Regions from separate parts of the Telluria sp. ZB4P36 genome, predicted to be linked through region 3. Evidence: riboswitches for the same ligand, from Rfam matches in the RefSeq annotation. Region 3 holds a riboswitch; each other region holds the start of a gene.

Region 1 (10,412 bases), on a different contig from region 3:
CAGGTCCATGTTTTCCCTGATCAGGTGCAGCGGCACGTGGCCGGGCCCTTCGATCATGGTCTGCACGTCGTGCTTCCATGCGGTTTGCGTCAGTTCGCCGAGCGTCTTCAGCTCGGCCAGCTGGGCTTCGTCGTTGGCGTCGTAGATCGAGCCCGGGCGCAGGCCGTCGCCCAGGCTGAAGGACACGTCGTAGGCCTTCATGATCTCGCAGATGTCTTCGAAATGCGTGTACAGGAAGGATTCCTTGTGGTGGGCCAGGCACCACTTGGCCATGATGGAACCGCCGCGCGACACGATGCCCGTCAGGCGTTTGGCCGTCATCGGCACGTAGGCCAGGCGCACGCCGGCGTGGATGGTGAAGTAGTCGACGCCCTGCTCCGCCTGCTCGATCAGGGTATCGCGGTAGATCTCCCAAGTGAGTTCCTCGGCCTTGCCGCCGACCTTTTCCAGCGCCTGGTAGAGCGGCACCGTCCCGATCGGCACCGGCGAGTTCCGGATGATCCACTCGCGCGTCTCATGGATGTGCTTGCCGGTCGAGAGGTCCATCACGTTGTCGGCGCCCCAGCGGATCGCCCAGGTCATCTTCTCCACTTCCTCGCCGATTGACGAGGTCACGGCCGAGTTGCCGATGTTGGCATTGATCTTCACCAGGAAGTTGCGCCCGATGATCATCGGCTCGCTTTCCGGATGGTTGATGTTGGCCGGGATGATGGCACGGCCGCGGGCGATCTCTTCGCGCACGAATTCGGGCGTGATCTCGCAGGGGATGCTGGCGCCGAAGGACTGGCCCGGATGCTGGCGCGCCAGCAGGCCGGCCATGCGCTCGCCCACCGGGCCCGACTCGATGAGCGAGGCCAGGTATTCCTTGCGGCGCAGGTTTTCGCGCAGGGCGACGAATTCCATCTCGGGCGTGACGATGCCCTGGCGCGCATAGTGCATCTGGGTGACGTTGCGCCCGGCACGCGCGCGGCGCGGCGTGCGCTGCAGCTCGAAGCGCAGTGCCTCGAGCGCCGGATCGGCCAGGCGCGCCTTGCCATAGTCGGAGGTGGGGCCGGCCAGCTCCTCGGTATCGCCGCGCTCGACGATCCAGGGCAGGCGCGGCGTCGCCAGGCCGCGGCGCACGTCGATGCTGGCGGTCGGATCCGTGTACGGGCCCGAGGTGTCGTAGACGAACAGCGGTGGGTTCGGCTCGCCGCCGAAGCTGTCGGGCGTGGGCGACTGGCTGATTTCGCGCATCGGGACGCGGATGTCGGGCCGGCTGCCTTCGATGTAGACCTTGCGCGAGTTCGGGAAGGGTTCGATGGCGGCGCTGTCGACCATGGCGGTCGCGGCGTCGAATCGAAGTGATGCGTTCAGTGGTGCATTCATGTGGCTCCTTGTTGAGGAGCCAGCAAAGGAGGCGCAGACGGCAAGCGCGTGCGGACACGGCCGATGTCTTTGAAGCTTCCCTTCGCTGGCATTATCCAGATCAGGTTCAGAGGGTATTTCTCACCCGCCTGGCGCTTTGCGCGCCGGCAGGACCCCTAGCGTTTGCTGCCCGTCGGCAGCGAGCGGATTATAGCCCCATGTTTATTTATGTGTAAAGATTATCAATCCATAACCACAGCATATGGGCGAAGTCGGCTGACAGTGGGCCTGGCCGAACGCACCGGCTGACTCCTACTCTATAATGGTCGTTTTCGAACGTTAACTATCGACCAACGCCACTACATCATGGAATTAGCCAAGTCTTTCGAGCCTGCAGACATTGAACAATACTGGCGCACCGAATGGGAGCAGCGCGGTTACTTCACCGCCAGCATGGAAGACGGCAAGCCGTCGTTCAGCATCCAGCTGCCGCCGCCGAACGTGACGGGGACCCTGCACATGGGTCACGCCTTCAACCAGACCGTCATGGACGGCCTGACCCGCTATTACCGCATGCGCGGCTACAACACCGCCTGGATCCCGGGCACCGACCACGCCGGCATCGCCACCCAGATCGTGGTGGAGCGCCAGCTCGACGCCCAGAAGATCTCGCGCCACGACCTGGGCCGCGAAGCCTTCGTCGAGAAGGTCTGGGAGTGGAAGGAACAGTCGGGCAACACCATCACCGGCCAGATGCGCCGCATGGGTACCTCGCCCGACTGGCAGCGCGAGTACTTCACGATGGACGAGACCCGCTCCAAGGTCGTCTCGGAAGTCTTCGTGCGCCTGTTCGAACAGGGCCTGATCTACCGCGGCAAGCGCCTGGTCAACTGGGACCCGGTGCTGGGCACGGCGGTATCCGACCTGGAAGTCGACTCGCAGGAAGAAGACGGCTCGATGTGGTACATCAAGTACCCGCTGGCGGACGGCTCGGGCCACCTGACCGTCGCCACCACCCGTCCTGAAACCATGCTGGGCGACGTCGCCGTGGCGGTGGACCCGACCGACGAGCGCTACGCCCACCTGCACGGCAAGCTGCTCACCCTGCCCCTGACCGGCCGCCAGATCCCGGTCATCGCGGACAGCTACGTGGACAAGGAATTCGGCACCGGCTGCGTCAAGATCACCCCGGCCCACGACTTCAACGACTACGCGGTCGGCCAGCGCGCCAACCTAGCCCCGATCAATATCTTCACGCTCGACGCCAAGATCAACGAGAACGGCCCGAGCCCCTACCAGGGCCTGGACCGCTTCGCCGCGCGCAAGCAGATCGTCGCCGACCTCGACGCCCAGGGCCTGCTGGAGCAGGTCAAGCCGCACAAGCTGATGGTGCCGCGCGGCGACCGCACCGGCGTCGTCATCGAGCCGATGCTGACCGACCAGTGGTTCGTCGCCATGAGCAAGCCGGCGCCGGAAGGGACCTTCAATCCGGGCAAGTCGATCACCGACGTGGCCCTGGAAAAGGTCGCGAACGGCGAGATCAAGTTCGTGCCCGAGAACTGGACCACCACCTATAACCAGTGGCTGGGCAACATCCAGGACTGGTGCATCTCGCGCCAGCTGTGGTGGGGCCACCGCATCCCGGCCTGGTACGACGATGAAGGCCGCATCGTGGTCGCCCGCGATGAAGAAGAAGCGAAAGCCAAGGCCGCCGCGCAAGGCATCACGGGCGCGCTGCGCCGCGACGACGACGTGCTCGACACCTGGTTCTCGTCGGCCCTGGTGCCCTTCTCGACCATGGGCTGGCCGGAACAGACCAAAGACATGCAGCACTTCCTGCCGTCCTCGGTGCTGGTGACCGGCTTCGACATCATCTTCTTCTGGGTCGCCCGCATGGTGATGATGACGACCCACTTCACCGGCAAGGTGCCGTTCGAGACCGTGTACGTGCACGGCCTGGTGCGCGACTCGCAGGGCCAGAAGATGTCCAAGTCGAAGGGCAACACGCTCGACCCGATCGACCTGATCGACGGCATCGACATCGACTCGCTGGTCGCCAAGCGCACCACCGGCCTGATGGACCCGCGCGCCGCGGAAAAGATCGCCAAGGCCACCCGCAAGGAATTCCCGGAAGGGATCCCGGCCTTCGGCACCGACGCGGTGCGCTTCACGATGGCGAGCTATGCTTCGCTGGGCCGCAACATCAACTTCGACCTCGGCCGCTGCGAGGGCTACCGCAACTTCTGCAACAAGATGTGGAACGCCACCCGCTTCGTGATGATGAACACGGAGGGGAAAGACTGCAGCCAGCCGAACCCGGAAGACCTGTCGCCGGCCGACCGCTGGATCATCTCGCTGATGAACCGCGTCGAGCTCGAGATCGCCAAGGGCTTCGCCGACTACCGCTTCGACAACATCGCCAGCGCCATCTACAAGTTCGTCTGGGACGAGTATTGCGACTGGTACCTGGAGCTGGCCAAGGTCTCGGTCCAGCAGGGTACGGAAGCACAGCAGCGCGCCACCCGCCACACCCTGCTGCGCGTGCTGGAAGTGATCCTGCGCCTGGCGCACCCGATCATCCCGTTCGTGACCGAAGCGCTGTGGCAGAGCATCGCGCCGCTGGCCGGCAAGACCGGCGACTCGATCATGGTCCAGCCTTACCCGCTGGCCGACCTGTCCTTGGTGAGCGAAGAGGCGGAAACCTGGATGGAGCAGCTGAAGGCCCTGGTCGACGCCACCCGCAACCTGCGCGGCGAGATGTCGCTGTCGCCGTCGGTGCGCGTGCCGCTGATCGTCGAGCCGGGCAACGCCGAAGACCGCGCCCGCATGGCGGTGTTCGCTCCCTACATCCAGTCGCTGGGCAAGCTGGCCGAAGTCCAGGTCGTCGACGCGCTGCCGGAATCGCCGGCCGCCGTGTCGATCGTCGGCACCACCAAGCTGATGCTGAAGGTCGAGATCGACGTCGCCGCCGAGCGCGAGCGCCTGTCGAAGGAGATCGCGCGCCTGCAGGGCGAGATCGCCAAGGCCAGCGGCAAGCTGTCCAACGAAAGCTTCGTCGCCCGCGCCCCGGCCGCGGTGGTCGAGCAGGAAAAGGAACGCGTGGCGAACTTCTCGGCCACGCTGGCCAAGATGCAGGAGCAGTTGGCCAAGCTGCCGGCGGCCTAAGCTGCGGCACCCACGAACAACGCGGCTTCGGCCGCGTTTTTTGTTGCAAGCCGGACGATTCGAATACTTCCTCGGATTTCGATGACCCAGCCGTGAATACAGTTTGCTACACTGGTTCCGTCAGACCACAACAATGGAGACCTATATGCGACAACTGATGGGCGCAAGCCTGATGGCCATGATCCTGGCCGTACCGGCTGCCATGGCACAGAACACCTCGGCCGCCGGCACCTGGAAAACGATCGACGACGAAACCGGCAAGCCGAAGTCGCTGGTACGCATCACCGAGGACAACGGCATCCTGACCGGCAAGATCGAGAAGCTGTTCCGCCCGGCCGACCAGGACCAGAACCCGAAGTGCACCGCCTGCGAAGGCGCGCGCAAGGACCAGCCGCTCATCGGCATGACCATCCTCTCGGGCCTCAAGAAAGACGGCAACGAATACAAAGGCGGCGAGATCCTCGATCCGTCCAAGGGCAAGACCTACAAGAGCAAGGCCGAGCTGAAGGACAATGGCAGCAAGCTCGAGGTGCGCGGCTACATCGGCGCACCGATGTTCGGCCGTTCGCAGACCTGGGTCCGCGAGCAGTAAGCCTCCCGGCGGCCGGCACATGATCCGCGATCACCTGTACGTGCTGGCCGTCCCCGACCTCGAGCGCTCGGCGGCCTTCTACCGCGACGTGCTCGGCTTCGCCATCCACGAGATGGGCGATCCGGGCTGGCGCATGTTCATCCGCGACGGCTGCCGCATCATGGCGGGCGCCTGCCCGGACGCGATGCCGGCGGCGCAGACCGGCGAGCATTCCTATTTCGCCTACCTCGACGTCACCGACGTCGATGCCTGGCATGCGCGCGCCGTGGCGAACGGCGCCGAATTCGTCAAGCCGCTGCGCGACGAAGCCTGGGGCATGCGCGAATTCGGCCTGCGCACGGCCGACGGGCACCGCATCATGATCGGACAGGAACTGCCGGGCGCCTGAGACTGACCGTCCGGCAGCGTTCATTCGCGCGCCGCAATAATTGTAATTTGGATATCTTCTTCGTATTGAGGTTTGTCCCCAACGAACTGTTACGAGGAAATCCCGAATGCTCTTCTTGCGTTTTGCCTGCCTGATGGCCGGCATGCTGGTCCTGGTCGTGCCGCCGATGCTGCTATTCCCGAACGGCGCCGCGAGCTCCGAGCTGTCCCGCTCCGCCGCCCTGCTGGCGGCCCAGCTGCTGGCCACGTCCAGCTTCTTCTTCGTCGGCATGGCCGGACACCACATCAAGCGCTCGCCCCCGCTTGCCCGCCTGTGCGCCCTGGTGCTGCTCGCGCCCTTCGCTGCCGGCGCGGCGACGCTGTGGCGCGGCGCCGAGCCGACCACCCTGTGGCTGGGCGGCGCGCTGCTCGGTTTCACGCTGATCGTGGCGCTCGCACTGGCCCTCGTGATGCTGCAGGGACCGAGTGCGGGCCGCCTGCGCGCCCGCGAACGGCGCCAGCAACGGCTGCCGGCGCTGCGCCACGGCTGATCCTCCACACGCTGTCATTACAAAGCGCCAGATGACTGGAAGAACGGCGTTACAATATTGCTCCCAGTATCATCGAGAAGAACAATGAGCGAAAAAGCATCTGGAAGCAACGGCGTTGCAGCGCTGACGCTTGGCGCAATCGGTGTCGTCTATGGCGACATCGGCACCAGCCCGCTGTACACGATGAAGGAAGTGTTCGCGCCTGCCCATGGGATTGCGGCCACCCCGGCGAACATCCTCGGCGTCGTTTCGCTGATTCTCTGGTGCCTCATCATTATCATCTCACTCAAGTACGTCACGCTGGTCCTGAGGGCCGACAACGGCGGTGAAGGCGGCATCATGGCCCTGACGGCGCTCGCACTGAAGTCGGTGTCGAAGCACGCGCGCCTGTACTATCCCGTCATGTTGCTGGGCATGGTTGGCGCAGGGCTGTTTTTCGGTGACGGGGTGATTACGCCCGCAATTACGGTCCTGTCGTCGATCGAGGGGCTGGAAGTGGCAACCCCGGCCATGAAGCCTTATGTCGTTCCGCTTGCCCTGGTGGTGTTGACCGTGCTCTACCTTGCGCAGCGCCGCGGCACCGGCGGCATCGGGAAGTGGTTCGGACCGATCGTCCTCGTCTGGTTCGCGGCCCTGGCCGCCATGGGGGTCGTGAACATCCTGGAAAATCCCGGGATTCTCGCCGCACTGAACCCGCTTCATGCTGCCGATTACCTGTCCCGCAACGGTTGGTGGGCCTTTGTTTCCCTGGGCGCCATCGTGCTTGCCCTCACAGGTGCAGAAGCCCTGTATGCCGACATGGGCCACTTCGGCCGCAAGCCCGTCAGGCTGGCCTGGTTTTCGGTGGTATTCCCCGCCCTGATGCTGAATTATCTCGGCCAGGGAGCGATGCTGCTGTCGAACCCCGCAGCCGTGTCCAATCCCTTCTTCAACCAGCTCGGCGCGTGGAGCATCTACCCGCTGGTCGCCCTGTCGACCGTGGCCGCGATCGTGGCATCGCAGGCGACGATCTCCGGCGCCTTCTCGGTTGCACAGCAGGCCATCTCCCTTGGTTTTCTGCCACGCATGAAAATCGTCCAGACCTCCCACCAGGAGAAAGGGCAGATCTATATTCCACTCATCAATTGGCTGCAGTTCGCGGCGGTCGTGTTCGCCGTCGTCGCCTTCGGTTCGTCGACCAACCTGGCCTCCGCCTATGGCATCGCCGCCACCGCAACGATGCTGACGACCACCTTGCTGACCTTCTTCGTCGTGTATTACGGCTGGGGCTACCCGATCATGGCTGCTGTCGGCGCCACCGGATTCTTCCTGGTATTCGACGTGACCCTGTTTTCGTCCACCAGCCTGAAGATCGTCAGCGGCGGCTGGTTCACGCTGGCCATCAGCCTGGTACTGGTCACCTTGATGCTGACCTGGCGAAAGGGCAAGGAACTGGTCTTCGAGAACCTGCGGGCACATCTGATACCTCTCGAGGATTTCTTGCAGTCCTTGTTCCTCAGCCTGCCGCATCGCGTGCCCGGCACCGCCGTGTTCTTCCGGTCGGAAGGTGACGGGGTGCCGCATGCATTACTGCACAACCTGACGCACAACAAGGTCTTGCATGAGCGGGTGATCTTCCTGACTGTGCACGCGCTTGGCGTTCCGACGGTCTCCGCGGACCAGCGCGTCAAGATCTCGCCATTGGGTCATGACTGCTACCAGGTCGACCTGTCTTACGGATTTATCGAAGAGAGGAATGTCCCCGCCGACCTGCATGCCTGCGGCGCGCATGGCCTGGTATTCGAACCGATGGAAACCTCGTATTTCATCGCCAGGCAGACCATCATTTCCACGCCCGGCTCGGGCATGATGCCCTGGCGTGAAAGTGTCTACGCGTCGATGGCGAGGAATGCACGGGATGCTGCGGATTACTTCAAGCTTCCCTCCAACAGGGTCATCGAACTGGGCACCCAGGTGGAGATTTGACAGCCTGGGGCGCTACAGCCAGCCGGCGTCGCGCGCCATGCGGTAGGCCTCGACCCGGTTGGCCGCATTCAGCTTGCTGATCGCCTCGGACAGGTAGTTGCGCACCGTCCCTTCCGACAGGTGCACCTGGCGCGCGATGTCGCCGCTGCTGCGCCCCTCCCCCGCCAGGCGCAGTACCTGGCGTTCGCGCTCGGTCAACGGATCCGCGCCGCCGCTCCAGCTTTCCAGCGCCAGCTCGGGCGCGATCGCCCGTCCGCCGCCGTGCACCGCGCGGATCGCGGCCGCCAGGGCATCCACCGGCGCATCCTTGAGCAGGTAGCCGCGCACGCCGGCCTCCAGCGCACGCCGCAGGTAGCCGCTGCGCCCGAAGGTGGTCACCACGATGACTTTCGGCGGCAGGCGCCGTTCCTTCAGCTGGGCCGCCAGTTCCAGCCCGGTCATCAGGGGCATCTCGATGTCGGTCAGCACGATGTCGGGCGCCAGCTCTTCGCATAGCGCCAGGGCTTCCTTGCCGTTGGTGGCGGCGCCGACGACGTCGAAGTCGGGCTCGAGCCGCAGCAGCGCGGCCATGGCGCCGAGGACCAGGTTCTGGTCTTCGGCCAGCAGTATCCGAATCGTCATGAAGTGACTCCCGTGGGGACGCGCAGTTCGAGTTCGAGGCCGGCGCGCGCGCGTACCGCCAGCCTGCCGCCGACCGAGGCGGCGCGTTCACGCATGCCGCACAAGCCGTTGCCGTGCCGGATATCGGCCTCGCTGCGCGCCTGGCCGTCGTCGGCGATGCGCAGCACGGCCACGCCGTGTTCGAGCGCCAGCGAGACGCTGCAGCGCGTGGCGCCGGCATGGCGCACCACGTTGGTGACGGCCTCGCGCAGCGCCAGCGCCACCACGTTCTCGGCGGCCGGGGCCAGGTCGAAGCGCTCCACCTGTTCATCCAGCCTGACCTCGGCCGCGGCCAGGCTGGCGCGCGCGCTCGCCAGCGCATGGGCCAGGCCCTTCTCGCGATAGCCGGTCACGGCGGCGCGCACTTCGGCCAGGGCCTGGCGCGCGCTGGTCTCGATGTCGCCGACCTCGCGCGCGCAGGCCTCGGCATCGCGGTGCACCAGCTTGCGCGCCAGCTCCGCCTTCAGCGCGATCAGCGACAGCGAATGCCCGAGCAGGTCGTGCAGGTCGCGCGAGATGCGCTCGCGCTCGGCGATGGTGGCCATGTGCTCGACCTCTTCCTGCTTGCGCAGCAGCGCCTGGCGCGAGCGGCGCAGGCGCGCATCCATGACGGCACCGACGCCCACCGGCAGCGTGATGGTCAGGATCGGCATCAGGAACATCATGCGCATCTGCGGGTGGCCGACCTGGAGCGACGCCAGCAATCCAAGCAGGACCACGCCGGCGATCGCCAGCATGGCGTGCCGCGTCTGCCGGAACCCGGCGGCGGCGGCCGCGGCGAAGATGAAGAAGCTCGCCGCGCCCACGTTCCAGCGCACCCAGGCTGCGCCGAGCAGGCAGCTCGCCAGCATGCAGCCGACCGTGCGCCAGCCGCTCACCCAGTAACTGGCGCAGTACAGCGGCAGGAAGGCCGCCAGCGTCAAGGCCAGCATGGCCAGCTCCAGCGCGCCGGGCGCCACGTAGACGTACTTCCAGCCCAGGTAGCCGAGGCTGCCGAGCCAGAAGTACGGCATCTTGCCGTGCTCGGACGGGATCCACGGCCCGGCGAGCACTTGCCTGATCTTGTTCATCGCGATCGATCGTAAGGGTTAGCGGTCCAGCAGGCGTACGTCGGCGATCTCGAAGCGGTAGTCGCCCGGCTGCGGGCCGGCGTTGAATCCTAACATGACGATGGCCGCCGGATCGATGCCTTTCAGCTCGCTGAAGGGGATCGTCACCTCGGTCCACTCCGGCCCGGCGGTGAAGCTTTTCGCGCCCGGCATCTGCACGCCCTGCGACATGGCGATCATCTGGTAGGTCTTGCCGTCACCGCGCACCTTGAAGCGCACCAGCTTGGCGCCGCTCAGGTTGGCCGGTTGCATCGGCTGTGCACCCGGCATGAAGGCCACGCCGGACCAGGCAAACGGCAGTCCCGGTGCCACCTTGGCATCGATCGCCAGCGGCACCTGGCCGTCCGGCAGCGCCGGCTGCGGGGCCAGCTTCACGGTGGACTTGCCGCCGGCGAAGCTGTCGGTCGACGGTCCCCAGCCCATGCCGAAGGGACTGGCCAGGCGCTTCTCGCTGAAGTGGCTGATGCGGCCGTCGAGCGGCAAGGCCTGGACGCCGCCGCCCTTCTGCGCCTCGACCGCCGCCTTGGCCACCTGCAGGCGCTGCCCCTCACGCAGGCCATTGGCGCTCTCGCCATCCTTCCACACCTCGACGATGCGGCGGGTGGCGAGGATGTCGGCGGCAGGGTTGCCCTCGACCAGCAGCAGGTCGGCCTTGTA
Region 2 (10,412 bases), on a different contig from region 3:
CAGGGCGGCGTTCTCGAGCCAGGCCAGCACCAGCGCGGTGGCGCCGAGTGCCAGCAGGCCGCCGGCCAGGCACAGCAGCACGTTCTCGACCACCAGCTGCACCGCCAGCTGGGCGCTGGTGGCCCCGAAGGCCTTGCGCACGCCGATCTCGGCGCGCCGCTCGAGGATGCGGCCGGTGTTCAGGTTGACCAGGTTCAGCGCCGGCAGCAGCATGAAGACCAGCATCGCGGTGCCGATGATGGCCAGCAGGATGGCGGCGCCGGAGTCCGGCTGGTCGGACCGGCCGACGGTCATGCGGGCGAATACGTCCAGCTTGCTGTCGGCCCAGAAGCGGATCGTCTTCCACTGTTTCGGATCGTCGTGCACCACGCCTTGCGCGATCGCCTCGACCTGGCGCCGGATGCGTGCCAGGTCGGCCGACTCTTTGGCGAGGATCAGCGCGACGAAGGGGCCGGTCAGCTGCGTGCGGTAGTCCGAGGAAGCATAGGTGGAGATCGGCACCCACATGTCGGCGAAGGCGTTCAGGTGCATCGCGTCGCCCACCACGCCGGCCACTTCGTAGACCTGGCCGCCGATGTCGACCTGCTGGCCGATGGCCACCTGCGGCGTTCCCGGGAACAGGCGGCGCGCCGTGCTCTCGTTCAGGACCGCGATGTGGCGCCCGGCCGCATCGTCGGCGGCAGTGGGCAGGCGCCCGGCCAGCAGGCGGAAGTCGAGCACCTTCCAGTAGTCGGCATCGGCGCGCCGCATCTGCAGCTCGCTGACGGAATCGCCCTGGTACACCGAGACGCCCTGCGGCATCGTGACCATGGCCACGCGCTCGACCCCGGGCATGGGCTTGAGGTACTTGTCGATCAGCTTGTAGCCGAGCGGCGAGGTGCTGGTGCTGTCGCCTTTCGGGCTGTCCATGCGCATCATGAAGATCTGCAGGAAGCGATCGCTGCGGCCTTCGACCCCGGACGGGCGGAAGGCCGTCTCGAGCAGGGAGGCGATCACCATCAGCACCACCAGGGTCAGCACGATGCACAACAGATTGATCAGGGTGAACAGCTTGCGGCGCATGAAGACCTTCCATGCGGTCAGGAGGTAGTTGCGTAGCATCCGGTTCTCCTCAGGCGACCAGCTGGCCGTCGAACACGCGCACGATGCGGTTGGTGCGGCGGGCCTCGCGCTCGTCGTGGGTCACCATCACCACCGTCGTGCCTTCCTCGTTCAGCTTGAGCAGGATGTCCATCACTTCCTCGCCCATCTTGCTGTCCAGGTTACCGGTCGGCTCGTCGGCCAGCAGCACCTGCGGACGGCCGACGATGGCGCGGGCAATCGCCACGCGCTGCTGCTGGCCGCCCGACAGCTGGTTCGGATAGTGGTCCATGCGCGCGCCCAATCCCACCTTTTCCAGCGCCTCGCGCGCCAGGCGGCGCCGTTCGCCTGAAGCCATGCTGCGGTACAGCAGGGGCAGTTCGACGTTGTCGATCACGCGCAAGTCGGGAATCAGGTGGAAGCTCTGGAAGATGAAGCCGAAGGTCTGGTTGCGCAGCGCCGCCACCTGTTTGTCGCGGTAACGCGTGACCGGAATGCCCTCGACCTCGACGTTGCCCTGGCCGGGCCGGTCGAGCAGCCCGATGAGGTTGAGCAAGGTGCTCTTGCCGCAGCCGCTGGGCCCCATCATGGCGACGAACTCGCCCTTCTTCACGTGCAGGTCGACGTCCTTCAGCGCCAGCGTCTCCACCTTGTCGGTGCGGTAGGTCTTGCTGACCTTGTTCAGTTTGATCATGATTTCCCCTTATGTGTTCATTAGTTCGTGATGCGGATGCTGTCGAGGTTCGCAAACGCCTTGGTGTCGGACACGATGAAGCGTTCGCCGGCGCCTGCGCCGCTCACCACTTCGATCAGCTTGCCGTCGCTGCTGCCCAGCTGCAGGGTGGTGCGGCGCGCCACGCCGTCGCGCACCGCGAAGGCGTCCTGGCGCCCGTTGCCGTTGAAGGCGGCGCCGCTGTCGAGTACCAGGGTGCCGTTCTTGCGTGCGGTGACGATGTTGACGTCGACCCGCATCTTGTTGCGCAGCAGCGGGTGGTGGGGCTGCGCCAGGTCGACCAGCAGCTTGACGGTGCCGTTCTGGATCTCGGGCAGGATGGTGTGCACGCGGCCGTCCAGCCGCTCGCCGTTCTGCTCCACGCGCACCGCCTGGCCCTGCGCCAGGCTGCGCGCATGAAAGTCCGACACCGTCGCTTCGACCCGGTAGTTGTTCAGCTCCGACACGCGCGCCAGCAGCTGGCCGGCGGCGACGCTGGCGCCTTCGTCCTGCACCACGGTGGTCAGCATGCCGGAGAAGGGCGCGCTGACGCGCGCCTGGGCCAGCATCCGCTCCTGCTGGGCGATCTGCTTCTGCAGGATGTCCTGCTGCAGGCCGGCGGCGGCGATGCTGGCGGCGGTGGTGTGGCGGCTGTCGGCGATCAGCTCGCGCTGCTGGCGCAGCTGGATCTCGGCGCGCTTCACGGCCAGCTCGCCGGCCAGCAGGTTTTCGCCCGACACCAGGCCGCTCTGGCGCAGCTTCTGGTTGCGCTCGTTGAGGGCGCGGCTGGAGAGCAGGTCGAGTTCGAGCAGCTCGATGCCGGCCAGGAGCTGCTTGTGCTTCTGCGCCAGCTCGAGCTTGAGGGTGGCGATCCGGTTTTCCTGCTGCGCCAGCTGTTCGCGCAGCGTGTCCAGCGCCAGGCGGATCTCGCGGTCGTCCAGTTCCAGGATCAGCTGGCCGGCTTTGACCTGCTGGCCCGGCTTGGCGTGGACCTTGGCCACGCGGCTGACGACGGGACTGGCGACGACTTCCTCGTGCACGGGAATGACGATGCCGGCGGCATTGATGGTGTTGGCGACGTCGCCGCGGCGCACGGTCGACAGCACGATGTCGGATTCCGCCACGCTGGGACGCAGGGCGCGGTTGAGGAACCAGCAGGACAGCACCAGGCCGGCGAGCAGCAGGATGGCGGCGGCGATGCGGACGCGCCGGCGGCGTTGGGTGAAGGCGGGGTCGAGGGCTCGGTCCATGGTGGGGCGAATAGTTGTTTGCCTTGCTATTGCAAACACCGTGCCAGCACGCTGTGCCCCTCGTACGGGCTGTTTGCCCCTTTGGCCTTGCCCGCCTGCGGGCAATGGTGTCCGGATCCGGACAATGCGCGGACGCTGAGCCTTGCGCATTCAGCGGCGAGTGGCCATAATCGCCTGCTGACCTGGCGCCGCCGCCCACCAAATCGCATCCGAATGAACGAACCGCTAGCCTTCCCCGGTTTCAGCACCACCCCGCTGGAACTCATCTCCTTCCTGCTGGCGGCGACCACCGTGCTGCTGAACATCCGCCAGAAGCACTGGGCCTGGCTGTTCTCGATCGCTTCCTCGGCGACCTATGCGGTGGTGTTCTTCGACGCCAGGCTGTACGGCGACATGGGCCTGCAGTTCGTGTTCATCGGGGCCTCGGTATGGGGCTGGTACCAATGGCTGCACGGCGCCGGCGACCAGCAGCTGGTGGTGACGCGCCTGCAGCGCGCGGGCCGGGGCTGGGCCATCGCCGGCTGGGTCATCGGCTTCGTGCTGCTGTCCGCTTTCCTGGATCACCTCACCGACACCGACGTGCCGCATGCGGACGGCTTCCTCACCGCGGGAAGCCTGGTGGGCCAGCTCCTGCTGGGGCGCAAGAAGGTGGAGAACTGGCTGGTGTGGATCGTGGTGGACGTGCTCTACGTCGGCCTGTACGTCTACAAGGGCCTGATGCTGACCGCGCTGCTGTACGCCGTCTTCGTGGTGCTGGCCTGGACCGGCTGGCGCGCCTGGTCGAACATCGCGCGGAGGGATGCATGAGCGGGCCACTCGCACGCGTCGCGGTGCTGGGCGCCGAATCCTCGGGCAAATCGACCCTGTGCGAAGCCCTGGCGCGGCACTACGGCACCGTCTGGGTGCCGGAATACCTGCGCGAATTCGTCGACACCCGTGGCCGCGTGCCCTTCGAAAGCGACCAGTACCTGATCGCCCGCACCCAGCGCGCCCGCGAGAACGACGCTGCCGCGCGTGCCCACCGCTTCCTGTTCTGCGACACCACGCCGCTGATGACGGCGCTGTACAGCCGCCAGTACTGGAACCGCGTCGACCCGCAGCTGGCGCGCCTCGACAGCAGCCACGATTATGCGTGGACCCTGGTGACGGCGCCCGACAGCCCCTGGGAGCCGGACGGCCTGCAGCGCGAATCCGAGGAGGTGCGCCAGAAGGTGCACCGGATGCTGCTCGAGACGCTGGACGCCCGCGCCATCCCCTACGTCCTGCTGGAAGGCAGCCTGCCGGACCGGATACGGCAGGTCGAGGCTTTGATCTAGATTCAAAGAAAAACTTCTTACGCTTGTCTTTTTGTTGCCGTATGGTATTAAAATAGTTTTCTCTGCGTTGACAAATACGGCGGTGCGCTGTGAAAAACTGGATAGGCCGTCTTCTGGGCGGCAACGAGAAGGAGACTGCTGCCGAAGCCGGCGCCGATAAGGCCGTGGAGCAGCATGCCGACAATGTGACGGCCGAGCTGGACGCCGCCTTCTACCGCTGGCTGGTCAGGTCGAACGGCACCAACGCCAGCGCGGAAGAGGAACAGCAGATCCTCGAGGCCGTGCGCGCCCTGGCGGACGATCCCGAAAAGGCGTCGGTGCTGGTGCCGCGCGTGCCCGAGCTGATCACGCAACTGCTGGGCGCCCTGTCGGACGAGAACATCTCGATCGCCGCGCTGTCGGCCGAGGTGGGACGCGACCTGGTGCTGGTCGCCGAAGTGATCCGCGAGGCGAACAGCGCCTATTACCGGCCGGCCAAGCCGATCGAAGCCATCGACGGCGCGGTCACGATGCTGGGCCTGAACGGCCTGCGCATGCTGCTGGCGAAGATCGCGATGCGTCCGCTGGTGCGGGTGAAGGTGCAGGGCGTGGCGCGCCAGGTGGCGCCGGTCGTCTGGCGCCACTCCGAACGCTGCGCCTTTGCCGCCAGCGTGATGGCGCCGGGCCTGTCCGCCGGCGTGTTCGAATCCTACCTGGCCGGCCTGATGCAGAACGTGGGCCTGCAGGTCGCCTTCCAGGTGGCCGACGGCATCTGCGGCGGCAAGGTCCCGGGCTCGGGAACCTTCGGGGTCGAACTGTTCGCGGCCAGCCGCCAGCTGTCGGCGGTGATCGCGCGGCATTGGGACTTCCCCGCCGAGGTGGTCGAGGCGATTGCCTGGGCGGGCGACCCGGACGGGCCGCAGCTGGCCCAGGCCCTGGCCCAGGGCGACCGCATCGCCAAGCTGCGCCTGCTGCTCGATGCCAGCGTGATCGAAGACGACGACAGCTTCGTCACCGACGGCTTGAACGGCTTCCAGCGCCGCTGCCTCGGCAAGCTGGCCGAGCTGACGGATTGAGGCCGCCTGCCACGGCAGGCGTGGCAGGCAAGGCGCGTCAGAAGTCGAACTGCGCCGACACCCGGAAGCTACGCGGCGCGCCCGGCAGCAGGTAGCCGCCCAGCGACTGCGTCACGTCGCGCCAGTAGAACTTGTCGAACACATTGTCCAGGCGCGCGCGCAGGATGGCGTTTGTGCCACGACCCATGCCGCCGATGCGCAGCGCGTACGACGCGCCCAGCGCGGCCACATGGTAGCCCGGGACGACGGCGCGGTTGGCCGGATCGAAGGCCTTGCTGCCCGCGTACTGCCAGGTGGCGTCGAGCTTCAGGCCGGCCAGCGCCGGTACCGCATACTCCACCCAGGCGGTCGAACGGAATTCCGGCACATTGGTCACGCGCTTGCCTTCGACGCTGGCGTCGCCGGTGCCGGTCTGCTTCGCGTCGAGCGCCATGAGCGACAGGCTGTAGTTCAGGTCGGCATTGAGCTTGCCCTGGGCCGCCAGTTCGACGCCGCGGTGGCGCTGCTGGCCGGCGCGCACGAACAGCTTGGCGCCATTCACGTACTCCAGGCCCTGGCGGATGTCGAAGGCCGCGGCGGTCAGCATCACGGCATTGTTGACGATGCCCTTGACACCCAGTTCCACCTGCTTCGAGCGGCTCGGCGGCAGCACGCTGTCTTCATTGGCGGTGCCCATCTCGGCGATGCCGCCGTGCTGCAGGCCGTGGCTCAGCGAGCCGTAGACGCTCCAGTCTCGCGCCGGCTTGTAGACCAGCGCCACGCTCGGCAGCACGAAGCTGTCATCCGCATGCACCCAGCCCTGTTCGATCTCGGCCAGTTCGTCGCGCTTGAGCTTCACCCAGCGCAGGCCGGTGTGCAGCGTGATGCGTTCCGACAGCGTGGCCACGTCCTGCACGAACAGCGCGCTCTCGCGGTCGTTGCGGCGTTCCATCACCGGACCGGTGCGCGGACTGCCCGGCGCCGGATCCACGGTCAAGTTGTTCCAGATGTTGCTGTAGCCGGCGTAGTCGTAGACGTATTCGCCGAAGCTGTCGTGGCGCTCCGACAGCGCCGCGCCGACGGTCAGCTGGTGGCGCACGGCGCCGATGGCGAAGCGGCCCTGCAGCATGGCCTGTGCGCCCCACGGGGTCTTGCGCTCGCCGACGCTCTGGTAGTCGTAGACGTCGTAGTCGCCGTTCGAGCAGTAGCCCGGATAGAAGCCGTCCCCCTCGTTGCTGCAGCCGTAGGGGAAGGCGGTGTAGTCGTCGCGCTTGAACCAGTGCTTGTTGGCGTTGATGGTCGCGGTCCAGTCGGGATTGAGGCGGTATTCGAAGCGCAGGCCCAGGTTGCTGCTGTCGGTTTCCACCGGCTTGGTCCAGGGCTGGGCGTTCAGCAGGATCTTGGGCGACACGCCGGTCGGCAGGACTTCGTTGCGCAGCAGCTGGTAGCCGGGCGCGGTGATCTGCGACTTGTGCTGGTGGTCCAGGTCCAGCGCTAGCTGCGCGTTCGGACTGATCTGCCAGTCGAAGGCGCCGGACACGAACTGGCGCTCGCCGTCGGCGCCGCGCACATAGGATTTCAGGTCTTCGGCCGCGGCATTGATGCGGTAGCCGAAACGGCGGTCGTCGAAGCGGCCGCCCAGGTCGATCGCGCCGTGCAGGGTACCGCGTTCGCTCACTTCCACCAGCGTCGAGCGCAGCGGCGCATTGGTCGGGCGCTTGGTGATGAAGTTGACCATGCCGCCCGGCGCCGCGACGCCGGCCTGCAGGCCGGCCAGGCCGCGCAGCACTTCGATGCGTTCCTTGTTCTCCAGCGGGATCTGGGTGTCGGCGGGGATCGCGATCCCGTCCTTGCGGTAGCTGGTGGCGTTGTCGAGGGCGAAACCGCGGATCGAGAACTGCTCGGCATAGCCGACCGCGTTGTAGGCGTCGCCGACCGAGGCGTCGAAGCGCGCGGCGTCGCTCACGTTGCGGATCGACAGGTCCAGCATCTGGGTGCGGTTGATGGCGGTGATCGAGGCCGGGGTGTCGAGCAGGGGCGCGTCGGAGAAGCCGCCGATGCTGGCGCGGTCGCTGGCGATCCAGCGGCTGCCGGTGACGACCACCGAGGCGACGCCTTCGGCTTCCTGGGCGGATACGGAAAAGGCCTGCAGGATGGCGCAGGCAAGAACGGAGTGCTTCAGCTTGAAAGTCATGGTTTGCTCGTCTTCGCGCGCCACGGCAAAGTGGCGCGCTGCTTTTGATAAAAAAGCCGGAGCCAACGTGGGGGAAGGGCAAACAAATGGGGAACTGCGTTGCGCTTTCCTTCGCTGGCATTATCCAGATCAGGTACGAAGGGTATCTCTCACCCGGCAGCGCGTTTGTGCGCGCACCAGGACCCCTAGCGAGGCGGCAGTGTACCACGGACCCGGGCGGGCGTGGTGAATGTGGCAAGGGCCGGCGGCCGGCCCTGTGATTACTTCGGCGCCAGGCTGGACACTTTCAGGTCCAGCACCTTCAGGCGCGCCACGGCATTGCTGTTGCGCGGGTTGAGTTCCAGCGAGCGGCGGTAGCTGCGCACGGCATCTTCCTTGTGGTCCGCCGCTTCCTGCGCTTCGCCCAGGCTGTCGAACAGGTTCGCATCCTCGGGCAGGAGGCGGGTGCCGAAGCTGAAGATGGCGATGGATTCGGCATGCATCCCGTCGCGCAGCAGCTCGTAGCCCCAGGAATTGATCGCGTCCGGACCGAGCTTGAAACTCGCGCCGCGCGCCTGCACGTCCTGATACAGCTCGAAGGCCTGGTCGAAGCCGCGCTCGGCCAGCTGGCTGGCGAAGTTCTCACGGGTCGGCGCCAGGCCGCTGCCGCGTTTCGCTTCGATCGTGATCATGCGCTTCGGTGCGCCGTTGGCCTCGGGTTTGTTGGCCAGGAAGGCATGCGCCGCCTTGTCTCCTTTCAGCTTGGCGTCGAGGAAGCGGCGCACGTACTGCGCCATCCAGCCATGCGCGGCGCGCACTTCGCCGCGGTCGTAGTCGTCGAAATCGCCGGCGCGGGCGAAGCGCAGCCCATCTGCTGCGAAATGATGGTGCAGCATCGGATGCATCGTGGCCACCAGCACGTCGGAGTAAGTCATCCGGTTCAGCAGGCTGAAGGCCGTGCTCTTGTCGCGGCGGTTCAGGTCTTCGATCGACGTGGGGCGCTGCGCCAGGTACAGCAGCGGCACCGGCAGGCGCGCCGGCGTCACATAGGGCACCGCGGCCTTGCCGCCGTCAACGAATTGGGGGAAGTAGCGCACCGACCCGTCGATGCTCACCAGCGCCTTTATCCGGTCATCGCGGGCCGCGGCCATCACGTTCGCCAGGCCGCCCCAGCTGAAACCGGCGACCGCGAGCCGCTCCAGGTCCGCCTGCGGCAGTGCGGCCGCCTGCGCGATCAGCCAGGCGATGTCGGCTGCCTGCGTCTCGAGGCCTTCGATATCGTCCGTCATCGCGCGCGTGCGCGCTCCCTTCGAAGCGCTGGACAGCACGATGTAGCCATGGCTGGCAAGGTATTCGCACAGGTCGGCGTTCTCGGACGCGCTGGCACTGAAGCTGGGGGCGTAGATCACGACCGGGAAACGGCCATCGCGTGCCGGCGCGTCGAGCGCCGCCAGCATCGCTTGCGCCAGCTCCTGCCGCCCGCCTTCGCTGCCGGCCAGCTGGCTGATTTCAAGCGCGCTGCGGCGCTTTACTTGCTCGGGAGAGAGGTCGAAGCCGGACTCGGTGGCGCGGGTGGCAATATAGTCGCCGACGCTGAGCGGCCGTCCGGCGCGCGTGGCCGGGTACCACACCAGCACCTGCATCGGACGCGCCCGTTCGCCGCTCGCCGGCTTGCCGGTGGTGAGCGAGACACGGGTTTTATACACGCGCGCGTGGTCGTACTGCTTGAGTACCTTGAGGCCGACCGGGAGCGGGCCGGGGGCGGGTATCAGGGTAGTGGCGTGGGCTGCGGGCAGGGCGCAGAACAGCAGGGCAGATATGAGGACGATCGGCAGGCGGGTCATGGCGGGTGGAGGCGTGGTCAGGGCGCCCAGTATAGGAGCGGAGCCTGGCGCCATGTCTCTCCAATTCTCACCGCGGCATGGCGCCGCCCACTGACCCTCGGCTCAGGCTTCGGCCGTGGCCGGCGATGTCGCCGCGCGCGCCTGTGCGCTGGCCGCCGGCACCATGTGGCGCAGCATCGTGGTGCGGGTGGAGTCGCCGATGGTGCGCCAGAACTCGCGGCGCTGGGCGGCGCGCTTGCGGTGCTTGGACGGCATGTCGGCCAGCGGCTTCAGGTAGAAGGGCAGGCGGATCAGGTAGCTGCGGCCCGGCATCTCGACGCCGCCCAGGATCTTCCAGAAGCCGTCGTAGGCGTTCTCGAAGTGCTTGACGTCGACGGGGTCGTAGGCGATGTGCGAGGTGCACTTGATGGCCACCACCTGGTCGATGCCCAGCGCCTGGGCCACGCCCTGCATCGCGGCGAAGCAGAAGAAGCTCGGCGAGTTGTTGGGGAAGGCTTCCTCGAAGGCGTCGAAGGCGGCGCCGGAGTCGGTCCAGCGGCCCTGGTTGCGGGTGACGAAGGGCACGGTCGGCAGGTCGACGCCCGCCAGCTGCCCGTCCACCCAGGTATAGGAGAGTCGGTGCAGGTACTTGCCGTCGGCGACCAGCGAGATGGTGAGGTCGCCCTCGGCATCGTGGCGCGGCGCCATCTCAAGGCGCAGCAGGAACTGGTGCGCGCCGCCCTCGTGCTGCGACTCGTGCTGCCACAGCGTGAGCCCGCCGCCGCCGTAAACCGCCTGGTGGTAGGCGTTGCCGAAGGCGCTGTCCTCGAAACGGTAGTGCGACAGCACGCATTGCACGCGCTGGCGCGCACTCAGGTCTTTCGACAGGTAGTTGCGGTGGCTCAGGTGGTGGAACAGGTCGTCGTCGGGGGCGGCCGCGACGAAGCGGCGCACCAGGTCGAGCCGGCACAGGGCCTGGTGCTCGCGCCAGTAGCGCAGCACGCGCAGGCTGCGCACGATACTC
Region 3 (10,412 bases):
TAGGGCGAGAGCACGAAGCGGGCGTCGCCCACGGCGCGGCCGGCCTGGCCGTTCGCATCGACCAGAGTCGTTTCCAGGTCGCCGCCGACCTTCAGGCGCAGCTGGGCGGCACGCGAAGTTGCCCCACCTTCGGCCTTGGCTTGCGACTGCGTCAGGCTGGCGCTGGCATCCAGCTTGAAGGGACGCCGGGCGCCGATCGTGCCGTTTGCCGCCACGTCGCCCCAGGGCGTCACGGCGGCGGCGTCGCGTACCTGCCAGCGCTGCTTGTTGCCGTCCAGGCGCAGGCGGATGTTGTCGATGTGGGTCTCGGCACCCTCGTTCACGAAGCTCGCGCGGTTCAGGCGCGCATCGTCGATCGAGACGGTGAAGGGCGGCGCCAGCTTGACCGGCATGGTCGAGGGCTCCTCGCTTTCCTTGAGCATCTCGACCCGCATAGTGGCCGCATGCAGGGTGTCCACCAGGATGCCGCGCGAGACGATCTGTCCGGGCGACCAGCGCAGATTGATCTTGTTGGCGACGACCAGCTGCTCGTCGGTGCGCCAGACGATGCGTTCGATGTACATGGCGCCGTACAGGGAGCCGCGCACGCCGGTGAGGGTGAGCTTGCCCCCGGTGGAGGCGGCGACCTTTTGCGCGATCATCTGCAGCGTGGTTTCGCGGCCCAGGTACCACAGGGTGCCGCCGACGATCACGCCGGTCACGACCACGCCGATGGCGACGCGGCGCGGCCAGCGGCGCTTGTGCGGTGCGGGGGCGGGCGCCTGGCTTGGCGCGGTGTCGTTCGTGTCCATCAGAAGGTGAATCCCAGGGAGAAGTGCAGGCGCGCCTTTTTCACGGCGTGGCCATAGGCGACGTCGACGTTGATCGGGCCCACCGGGCTGCGCCAGCGCGCGCCGACGCCGAAGCCGGATTTCGGCTGCAGGTCGCCGACCTTGTCGGCGGCATTGCCGACGTCGTAGAAGAAGGCCACGCCCCAGGGCGGGCGGAACCAGTACTGGTACTCGGCGCTGGCCGTGGCCAGGTACTTGCCGCCCACGATGGCGCCGTTCTCGCCCACGCCCAGTTCGCGGTAGCCGTAGCCGCGCACCGACTGGTCGCCGCCGGCGCGGAACAGGAATGTACTTGGCACGCCGATCTTGTCCTTGGCCGCCACCGCGCCGAATTCGCCGCGCAGCACCAGGGTGCCGCTCTCGCCCAGCGGCTTGAACATCTGGCCGCGCAGGTAGAGGCGCAGGAATTTTTCGTCGGTCAGGATCGGCAGCAGGGCGCCGCCCAGCTGGCCCTGCAGCACATAGCCGTTGGTCGGCTGGATCAGGCTGTCGAGCTTGCGGCGGGTGATGCTGTAGGTGAGCGGCAGGCTGCGCGTGTTGGTGGACGGATCGGGCGGCACCTCGCGCTTTTCGACCAGGGCTTCCAGGGTCAGGCTGCGCTCCAGCAGCGGCGTGCCCCACTGGCGCCGCGCGGCGACCGTGGCCAGGGTGGTGATCTCGCCGCGCACGTCGTTGCGCTCGACGCCGGCGCCGACGCTGTCGTTGTAGCCCTTGGGCGTGGTCGGCCAGTAGAAGTCGACGCGCGCGGTCTGGCGCTTCTGTTCGTAGACCAGGTCGCTCTTCATGCGCTTGCCGAGCACGTTCAGGTCGTCGTAGCTGGCCTGCAGGCGTCCGCCGGTATCGGTCGAGAAGCCGACGCCGACCTCGACGTTCTTGCGCAGGTTTTCGGTGACGCGCACCAGCACCGGCAGCACGGTGGGGCCGGTGGGCGGCTCCGGCGTGGCCGCGCTTGCAGCCGAATTCGCGTCGGGATCGTCGTCGCCTTCCTTCAGTTCCTTCAGCTCGGCGTTGAGGACGGCGCGCATGTCGGCGCTCACTTCGACGCTGCTGAAATAGCCGGTGTCCTGCAGGCGCGACTGCAGGGCCTGCAGCGCCGCCTCGCTGTACTCGTCGCCCGGCTTGATCTTGTTCAGGTTGGTGATCACCTCGCGCGGATAGCGCTTCAGGCCGCGGATGCGCAGCTCGCCGAAGCGCATCTCCGGGCCGCTGTCGATGACCACGCGCAGCAGGGCGCGGCGTTCTTCCGGATCGACGGTGGCGCTGGTCTCGACCAGGCGCGCGCGCGGGAAGCGGGTCTGCGCGACGTCGCGCAGCAGCTCGCGCTTGGCGGCTTCCCAGTCGGCCTGGCGGAAGCGCGCGCCGATCGGCAGCTGCCAGCGCTGGCGCAGGGCGGCGGGGTCGAAGGGCGCGGCGCCCTTGTCGAGCTGGACGAAGCCCTGCAGCACCAGGTCGATGTCGCCGACCACGGTCGGCTCGCCCGGATCGACGATCACGCGCGCCACCGTACGGCCGCCGCCGGTGTCGAGGCCGGCCGAGATCTTGGGCGAGTAATAGCCCTCGGTGGCGATGAAGGTCCTGGCCTGGGCCGGGGCTTCCTTGACCAGGCGCTGCAGCTGTTCCATGTCGACGCGCGGGTTGCCGCGCCAGCGCATCAGGTCGAGGTTTTCCTCGAGCATGTTCTCGATCTGGCGCGGGGCGTCGATGCGCACCTGGTAGTCGATTCCCCGGGTGCTTTCCTGTGCGTAGACTGCGGTCGCAAATACCAGGGCGCCCATCCCCATGAAGAGGCGGGGCAGGGGACGCAGGCGGCGGGAATTCGATCTTGCAGGAAACATGGCGCTCCGTAGGGTAAGTTCATGGCAATCTTAACGGATTGGCAAAAACGGTGACGGACGCTAAGCCCGGCCCTGTCTGTTTTGGGGAGCTGACGCGGCGCGCGGTTTTATGCCAGAATTCGCGGTTTCCCCTGTCCACGAACCCCGATCATGCCTACCAACGACACCGCGCTCGTCCTCTTCAGCGGCGGCCAGGATTCCACCACTTGCCTCGCCTGGGCCCTGCAGCGCTATGCGCGCGTGGAGACCATCGGCTTCGACTACGGCCAGCGCCACGCCATCGAGCTGGAAGTGCGCCCGACCCTGCTGTCCAAAATGCGCGCACTCAATCCGGACTGGGATGCCAGGCTGGGCGAGGACCACATGACCGACCTGTCCCTGATCTCGAAGATCTCGGACACGGCCCTGACCAGCAACGTGGCCATCGCGATGCAGGAAAACGGCTTGCCGAACACCTTCGTGCCGGGCCGGAACCTGCTGTTCATGACGGTGGCGGCCACGGTGGCCTACCGCCGCGGCCTGACCGTGCTGGTGGGCGGCATGTGCGAAACCGATTTCTCGGGCTATCCGGACTGCCGCGACGACACCATGAAGGCGCTGCAGGTGGCGCTGAACCTCGGCATGGCCACGCGCCTGAAGGTCGAGACTCCCCTGATGTGGATCGACAAGGCAGAAACCTGGCAGCTGGCCCAGGATTGCGGCGGCGAGGCGCTGGTGGACCTGATCCGCTTCGACACCCACACCTGCTACCTGGGCGAGCGCGGCGCCGCGCACCCGTGGGGGCACGGCTGCGGCACCTGCCCGGCCTGTGCGCTGCGGGCGCGCGGCTACGCGCAGTACGTGGCGGGCAAGGGGGCCTGAACGGGCCTGCCTACTTCGCGGCGCGCAGGAACTCGGCTTCCTGGCGCCCGTTCATCAGCTCCCACTCCGGCATGCGGTTGGCCCGCAGGATCTTGCCGGCCCTGGCATACACCAGGTACATATCGCCGGTGCCGTTCGCGCGCGGCAGGCTGGCGCGGATGTCGCTCCCGCAGCCGATGACGACCCGGGTCTTGTCCCTGGTAAAGCTCAGCACCTGCTGCGCCGCGTACTTCCCCTTGATGTCGTCGACCAGGTCGAAGGTGGCTCCGTAGACCTGCACGAGGTGGGGGATCGGCGAGCTTGAGGGCAGGGTCTCTTCGTGGGACGTGAGCATGGCGATGCGCCCGACGAAGACCAGGTCCGCTTCGTCCCTCAGCGCCAGCAACTGCGCCTTCGTCTCGGCCACGACTTCCTGCTGCCTGCGGGCGGCTTCCTCCGGCGTGTACACCCGGCATGCCGAGGCTGGAATCGCAGTTGCGCCGGCCACGAGGAGCAGCGCTGCGAGGAAGGTCTTTGCGGGAGAGTTCATGGCGATGGAGGCGGAATCACGATACCGCCATGATGCCTGATCCGCGCGCCGGAAAATGCGCGGAAGTTCACAGCGCCATCCATCACGCCGGCAGCCGCGCCACGACCTTGATCTCGAACTGGAAGCCGTACAGCCAGGTCACCCCGACCGCCGTGACAGTCGGGTAGGGCGCCTCGCCCCAGTAGTCCCGCGCCACTTCCCAGATGCGTTCGAACTTCGATTCCGGATCGACGATGAACAGGGTCACGTCGGCCACGTCCCGGAAGCTGCAGCCGCCCGCCGCCAGCACGGCGTTCAGGTTCTGGAAAGCCAGCCGCACCTGCGCGTCCAGCTCCGGTTCGGGCGAGCCGTCCTCGCGGCTGCCGACCTGTCCCGACACGAACAGGAAGCCGTTCGACCGCACCGCCGGCGAATAGCGGTTCTTTTCATACAGGGCCTGGCGGCCCGTGGGGAAGATGACGTCACGCATGGTTTGCTCCTTCTGTGGATGATGAGAGGAGCTTAACGCTGGAATTTGTTGCGATAAACAGGCAAATCGGCGCAACACTGTTTGTATAATCGTGACAATTCAGCGAGGGAGCAGCAGGATGGACAGGTTCGACGGCATGCGCGCATTCGTCCGGGTCGTGGAAGCGGGCAGTTTTACGAAGGCGGCCGAGACCCTCGGCATGAGCCGCACCAGCGTCACCCAGCTGGTGCAGCAGCTGGAAAGCCACTTGCGCCTCAAGCTGCTCAACCGCACGACGCGCAAGGTCAACGTGACGCTCGATGGCGCCGCCTACTACGAGCGCGTGGTGCGCCTGCTGGCCGACCTGCACGACATCGAGAACAACCTGCCGGGCGCTTCCCCGGCGCCGCGCGGCCTGCTGCGGGTGGACGTGCCCAGTCCCTTCGCCAACATGATCCTGGTACCGGCGCTGCCGGCCTTCCATGCGCGCTATCCCGAGATCCGGTTCGACCTGGGCGCCAGCGACCGCAAGGTCGACCTGATCGGCGAGAACGTCGACTGCGTGGTGCGCGGCGGCAGGATTACCGACGAATCGCTGGTGGCGCGCCACGTCGGCGACCTGCAGCTTGGCGTGTACGCGGCGCCATCCTACCTGGCGCAGGCCGGCACACCGGCGCATCCCCTGGCGCTGCAGGATGCGCCTCATTACATCGTGCGCTTTCGCTGGTCCAACGGCCTGCCCTATGCCATGCACCGCGGCGGCGAGACCGTCAAGATCGCGGGACGCTACGTGCTGGCGATCGACGACGGCAACGCCTACCTGACCGCCGGACTGGCCGGCCTGGGCGCGCTATGGCTGCCGGATTACATGGCCCGGGACCATGCGGCGAGCGGCGCCCTGGTGCGGCTCTTTCCCGACTGGCGCATCGATCCGATGCCGCTCTACGTGGCTTATCCGCCCAACCGCTATCTCGGCAAGGCACTGCGCGTGTTCATCGACTGGATCGCCGAGTTGATGCTGCCCGAAACGTGAAAACGGCCGGGAAGGCCGGCCGTTTCAAGGAATGCTCTCAGCCCGGCTTGCGCGGCGGCTTGTTGCCCGCCTGCGGGGCCGGCTGCGCGGCCGGCCCCTGCACGTGGCCCTGCACGGAACCGTTGTCGGCAAGCCCGTCGAACTGCATGCTGGCACCGCTGCCGGCGTTCGCGTTGGCGCGCTCGGCATGCAGGTTCGCCGCGGCATGGACATGGCCGTTGCCACCGCCGTTGCCGCGTTGCGCATCGACCGGCTGGAAGGGATCGCGGAAGGTCTTCAGGACTTCTTCCTGCTGGCGCATGCTGCGCGCGCTTTCTTCGGCGGCGGCGCGCGTCACGTCGTCCGCCAGGGCGTGGGCGGTGCGCGAGGTTTCCGGACCGTGCTGCTCGGCGACGCGGGCCAGTTCGACGTGGACCTCGGCCGCCAGGCGCGAGAGATGCTGCTGGTAGGCGCGCAGCTTGTCGGAAGCCGGCTGGGCATGGGCCGCGGCCGCACCCATGGCATCGAAGGGACGCTCGCTCGACAGCATGCGCTTGCCGGCGTTCATGGTTTCTTCGATCATGCTCTGGCTGAGCTTGAGGTTGGCTTCGCACACGGCCTGGAAGGAGCCGGTCAGGGTCTTGTTGAGGTCATTGAACCAGGCGAGCTGGGAATCCACATGGGAGCGGAGGGCGGGATTGCTGGAAGGGGAATAAGGGAACATGGGGAGGTCCTTGTCGGTGTCGAGCCGCGTGAGGGCACGGTCCCGATGGATCGGGAGCGGCAGGAGGGCGGGTCGAGGAGAGGCAGCGGATTGCTGCGAAGATGCAGGATCGGAAAAGCATCGAGCGAACACAGGACACTATGCGCCCCTTTTGGCGCGCACGGGACGAATCGGCAAAAGTATTTGCGCGTCGTTCTCCGCGGACACATTTGGAACGCGATAGAATGCTTGCGCCCGACAAGGGCAAACGCTAGGGGTCCTGCGCCGCGCGAACGCGCGTCGTGGGTGAGAGATACCCTCGGAACCTGATCTGGATAATGCCGGCGAAGGGAAGCGTGGCGATCCCGGTCATGCCGCATCCAACCACTCCCTTGCCCGCTCCTGCCCAGGCGCCCGAGACGCAGACAAGGATCCGATGAAAGTCATTGTGCTGGGAGCCGGCGTGGTCGGCACGGCCTGCGCATGGTACTTGCGGCAGGCAGGGCATGAGGTCACCGTGCTCGATCGCCAGCCGGGGCCGGCGCAGGAAACAAGCTTTGCGAACGGTTGCCAGATTTCGGTATCGCATGCCGAGCCCTGGGCCAACCCTGCCGGCCTGTTGAAGGTCCTGCGCTCGCTCGGCCGCGAAGACGCACCGCTGCTGTTCCGCCTGCGCGCCGATCCGCTGCAATGGCGCTGGTGCCTGCAGTTCGTGCGCGAATGCCGCCCTGCGCGGGTGGCCGCCAACCTGCGCCGGATCGTCGCCATCGCCGATTACAGCCGCCGCAGCCTGCAGGCCCTGCGTGCCGAGACCGGAATCGACTACGATCACCTGGCGCGCGGCATCCTGCATGTGTACACCGACCAGCGCGAGTTCGACCGGGCCTGCCGTGCCGCGGCGGCGATGCGCGACCTGGGCTGCCCGCGCATGACGATCGGTGCCGATGAGGTGCTGCGCATCGAACCCGCGCTGGCCGGAGCGCGGGTCCGGCTGGTGGGCGGCGACTTTACCGCCAGCGACGAGTCGGGCGACGTCCACGCCTTCACTGCGCAACTGGCAGCGAGGGGTGAGGCGGCGGGCATCCGCTTCCGCTACAACACGAGCGTGACGCGCCTGCTGGCCGAGGCGGGAAAGATCAGCGGCGTGGAGCACATCGACGGTGAAGGCCGGCACGGAGTGCTGAACGCGGACGCCTTCGTCGTCGCACTCGGCAGTTTTTCGGCCGGCTTGCTGGCGCCGCTGGGTATCCGGCTGATGATCTATCCCGGCAAGGGCTACTCGGCGACCTATCCAGTCATCGACGCGGCCGCGGCGCCGACGGTGTCGCTCACCGACGACGGCCACAAACTGGTGCTGTCGCGGCTCGGCGCGCGCCTGCGCGTGGCCGGCACTTGCGAGCTCGACGGCTATTCGCGCGCGCTGAACACGGTGCGCTGCGAGGCGATTACCCGGCGCGTGCGCGAACTCTTCCCCGGCGCCTGCGATTACGATCGTGCGCGCTACTGGGCCGGCCTGCGGCCCCTGACGCCCTCGAACGTCCCCTACATCGGCGCGACGCGCTATGCGAACCTGTACCTGAATACCGGGCACGGCACGCTGGGCTGGACCATGGCCTGCGGCTCCGGGCGGGCGCTGGCCGATCTCATCTCGGGCCGCAAGCCCGAGCTGCACGTCGCTTTTTCCGGGCCAGACACGATCCGGTAAGATGCCGGGGTCGATATCGCATTCCCGTTCGCCATGCCAGCCACCCGCCAGGCCCCGCTCATCCTGTTCCTTGCGTTTCCCGGGACGGGTCTGCTCGACCTGACCGGTCCGCAGACCGTCTTCTGGGCCGCCCAACGGCACATGGGCGGGCGCGACCTGCTTCCCTACGAATTGCAGACGGTGAGCCTGCACGGCGGCCCGGTGCGCACCGAAGAAGGCGTCGTGATCGACACGCTGCCCGTGTCCGCGTTCGGCCAGCGCGCCATCGACACGATCGTCGTACCCGGATCGTCCGGCATCGCCGGGCTCCTGGGTCAGCTGGATGCGAGCGTCGACTGGCTGCGGCATGCGGCGCCGCGCGCGCGGCGCACCGCATCGGTCTGCACCGGCGCCTTCCTGCTGGCCCAGGCCGGCCTGCTGGACGGCAGGCGCGCCGCCACGCACTGGGCCATGTCGGACCTGCTGGAACAGCGCTTCGCCTCCGTGACGGTCGACCGGGATGCCATCTTCGTGCGCCAGGACCAGGTCTGGACCTCGGCCGGCGTGACCGCGGGGATCGATCTGGCGCTCGCCCTGGTCGAGGAAGATTGCGGCAGGGCCGTCGCCATGGACCTGGCGCGCGACCTGGTGGTGTTCATGAAGCGCCCCGGCGGCCAGTCGCAGCACAGCGAACTGCTGCGGGCGCAGTCGCGCGACAGCGCCGGTTTCGACGCGCTGCATGCCTGGATCCTCGACAATCTCCACAATGCCGACCTCAGCGTCGAGCTGTTGGCCGAACGCGCGCGCATGAGCGCCCGCAATTTTTCACGGGTCTACAAAAGCAGGACGGGACGTTCGCCGGGCAAGGCGGTCGAACTGTTCCGGGTCGAAGCGGCGCGGCGGATGCTGGAACAATCGGAGCGCAAGCTCGACCAGATCGCCCTGCAATGCGGTTTCGGCGACGAAGACCGGATGCGCGTCAGCTTCCTGCGCAACCTGGGCCTCACGCCCTCGGCATACCGGCGCCAGCTGGCCAAGAGCCCGGCCGCGTAGGCAGGCGCGCCTACAGGAGGATGTGGCCGTCCGGCGGCGGCGCGCTGCGGTCGGGCGCCGATCCCAGCAGCGCAAGCAATTCCTGCTCGATCGCGCGCGACATATGGGTGATGGGAACATCGTTGGCACCGCCTTCGAAGGGGTTCTCGGTGCTTTCGCCGACCTGGTCGAGCGCCAGGTACATCCAGGCGATCAGGACGCTGAAGGGCACGGCGAACCAGCCCATCTGCCCGTCCAGCAGGGCGGGCGCGGGCAGCTGGGCGAACTCCCGTACCATCCCGAGGGGCAGCAGCAGGGCGAACAGCCACACGAACAGTGAATTGACGATCGTGTACTGGCGCGGATAAGGAAAATTCTTGATCCGCTGCGCACGCGCATGCTGGTCGATCAGGTCCTTGAGGGTTTTCTGCATCTCGGTGTGATGCAGCACCGGCAGATCCTGGGCGAGGAACAGGCCGCGGATGGCGCGGCTCTGTTGGGACATCAGCGCGGCAGGGATGTCGCCGCCCGCCAGCAGTTCCGCGATGGTGGCCGGCGGGAGGTACTTGGCCAGTTCGGCTTCGAGCGGGATGCTGCGTTCCGCCACCACGAAGCTGCGCTCCCGGTATTCGGCATTCGGGGCGGTGGCCGCCGCCTCCCAGACACGCGGGGTGCGCAACTGGTAGCGGACCGCCGTGAGCCAGGCCAGGTGCCGGGGAATCAGCTCGCGGACGGCGTTTTCGTCGGCCGGAAAGTCGCGGCTGATCAGGCCCCAGTAGCGGCTGGAGGCCGTAATCGACGACCAGATCTGCTGCGCTTCGACGGTGCGGCCATGACTCTGGACGTTCTTGAATCCGACGATGAAGGACGCCGCGGTTCCCAGCAGCGCCAGCACCGGCCAGGGCAAGGCCGGCCAGCGCCAGCCGCCCAGCTGGTAGAGCGCCGCGACCGCGCCGGCCGCCGCCGCGGCGACGTAGATCCTGCGCCGCGTCCAGTAGACGAATTCGGCCAGGCCGTAGGACTTTCCGATATGCATTTGTGCTCAGCTTGAGGGCGCCTGCGCCTGCAGCCAGCCCTGCAGCCGGACCGCGCCCAGCTGTGCTTTCCCGTGCGGCACCAGCGTGTCTTCCTGCAGCTCCGCGCCGAAGTAGGGGGCATGGACGTCGGCACGCACGGTACGCGGGTCCTTCCTGGCCACCAGGTACTGCTGCACCAGTTCGGCCAGACGGAAGCGCTCCGGGCCGGCGATCTCGACGATGCCGTTCACCGGCGCGCCGAGGGCGGCGTCGGCCATCGCCAGGGCCACGTCGTCCGACGAAATCGGCTGCACGAAGGCGGGCGAGAGGGCGATGCTGTCGCCTTGCGCCGCCGATGCGGCGATCCCGCCCAGGAATTCGAAGAACTGGGTGGAATGCACGATGGTGTAGGGCAGGCCGGATTCTAATGCCAGTCAGTTAAGCTGACTGGCATTTTTCATT

Evidence for each region. Region 3 has a riboswitch for thiamine pyrophosphate ahead of AC56LK_RS21205 (D-amino acid dehydrogenase). Riboswitches for the same ligand answer to the same signal wherever they lie in the genome.
Region 1: linked by a shared signal. The riboswitch ahead of thiC (phosphomethylpyrimidine synthase ThiC) and the one ahead of AC56LK_RS21205 (D-amino acid dehydrogenase) in region 3 are both predicted to bind thiamine pyrophosphate.
Region 2: linked by a shared signal. The riboswitch ahead of AC56LK_RS00185 (TonB-dependent siderophore receptor) and the one ahead of AC56LK_RS21205 (D-amino acid dehydrogenase) in region 3 are both predicted to bind thiamine pyrophosphate.

Annotation. Positions count from the first base shown of each region.
Region 1 covers NZ_JCASIE010000003.1:456,317-466,728, forward strand. The annotation lists gene thiC (phosphomethylpyrimidine synthase ThiC) at 1-1,368, opposite strand, end outside; TPP riboswitch at 1,429-1,535, opposite strand; gene AC56LK_RS07350 (valine--tRNA ligase) at 1,714-4,512, shown strand; gene AC56LK_RS07355 (DUF2147 domain-containing protein) at 4,658-5,104, shown strand; gene AC56LK_RS07360 (VOC family protein) at 5,124-5,492, shown strand; gene AC56LK_RS07365 (hypothetical protein) at 5,599-6,021, shown strand; gene AC56LK_RS07370 (potassium transporter Kup) at 6,106-7,986, shown strand; gene AC56LK_RS07375 (response regulator transcription factor) at 7,999-8,607, opposite strand; gene AC56LK_RS07380 (sensor histidine kinase) at 8,604-9,716, opposite strand; gene AC56LK_RS07385 (CIA30 family protein) at 9,735-10,412, opposite strand, start outside.
Region 2 covers NZ_JCASIE010000001.1:34,144-44,555, reverse strand. The annotation lists gene AC56LK_RS00215 (ABC transporter permease) at 1-1,101, opposite strand, end outside; gene AC56LK_RS00210 (ABC transporter ATP-binding protein) at 1,112-1,774, opposite strand; gene AC56LK_RS00205 (efflux RND transporter periplasmic adaptor subunit) at 1,795-3,042, opposite strand; gene pnuC (nicotinamide riboside transporter PnuC) at 3,256-3,849, shown strand; gene AC56LK_RS00195 (AAA family ATPase) at 3,846-4,358, shown strand; gene AC56LK_RS00190 (HDOD domain-containing protein) at 4,448-5,413, shown strand; gene AC56LK_RS00185 (TonB-dependent siderophore receptor) at 5,451-7,586, opposite strand; TPP riboswitch at 7,676-7,783, opposite strand; gene AC56LK_RS00180 (CocE/NonD family hydrolase) at 7,847-9,463, opposite strand; gene AC56LK_RS00175 (DUF535 family protein) at 9,512-10,412, opposite strand, start outside.
Region 3 covers NZ_JCASIE010000021.1:80-10,491, reverse strand. The annotation lists gene AC56LK_RS21240 (translocation/assembly module TamB domain-containing protein) at 1-791, opposite strand, end outside; gene AC56LK_RS21235 (autotransporter assembly complex protein TamA) at 791-2,665, opposite strand; gene queC (7-cyano-7-deazaguanine synthase QueC) at 2,816-3,526, shown strand; gene AC56LK_RS21225 (hypothetical protein) at 3,537-4,055, opposite strand; gene AC56LK_RS21220 (RidA family protein) at 4,138-4,524, opposite strand; gene AC56LK_RS21215 (LysR family transcriptional regulator) at 4,643-5,536, shown strand; gene AC56LK_RS21210 (phasin family protein) at 5,574-6,239, opposite strand; TPP riboswitch at 6,482-6,588, shown strand; gene AC56LK_RS21205 (D-amino acid dehydrogenase) at 6,550-7,923, shown strand; gene AC56LK_RS21200 (GlxA family transcriptional regulator) at 7,957-8,955, shown strand; gene AC56LK_RS21195 (bestrophin family protein) at 8,966-9,970, opposite strand; partial or broken gene AC56LK_RS21190 (SDR family oxidoreductase) at 9,977-10,384, opposite strand.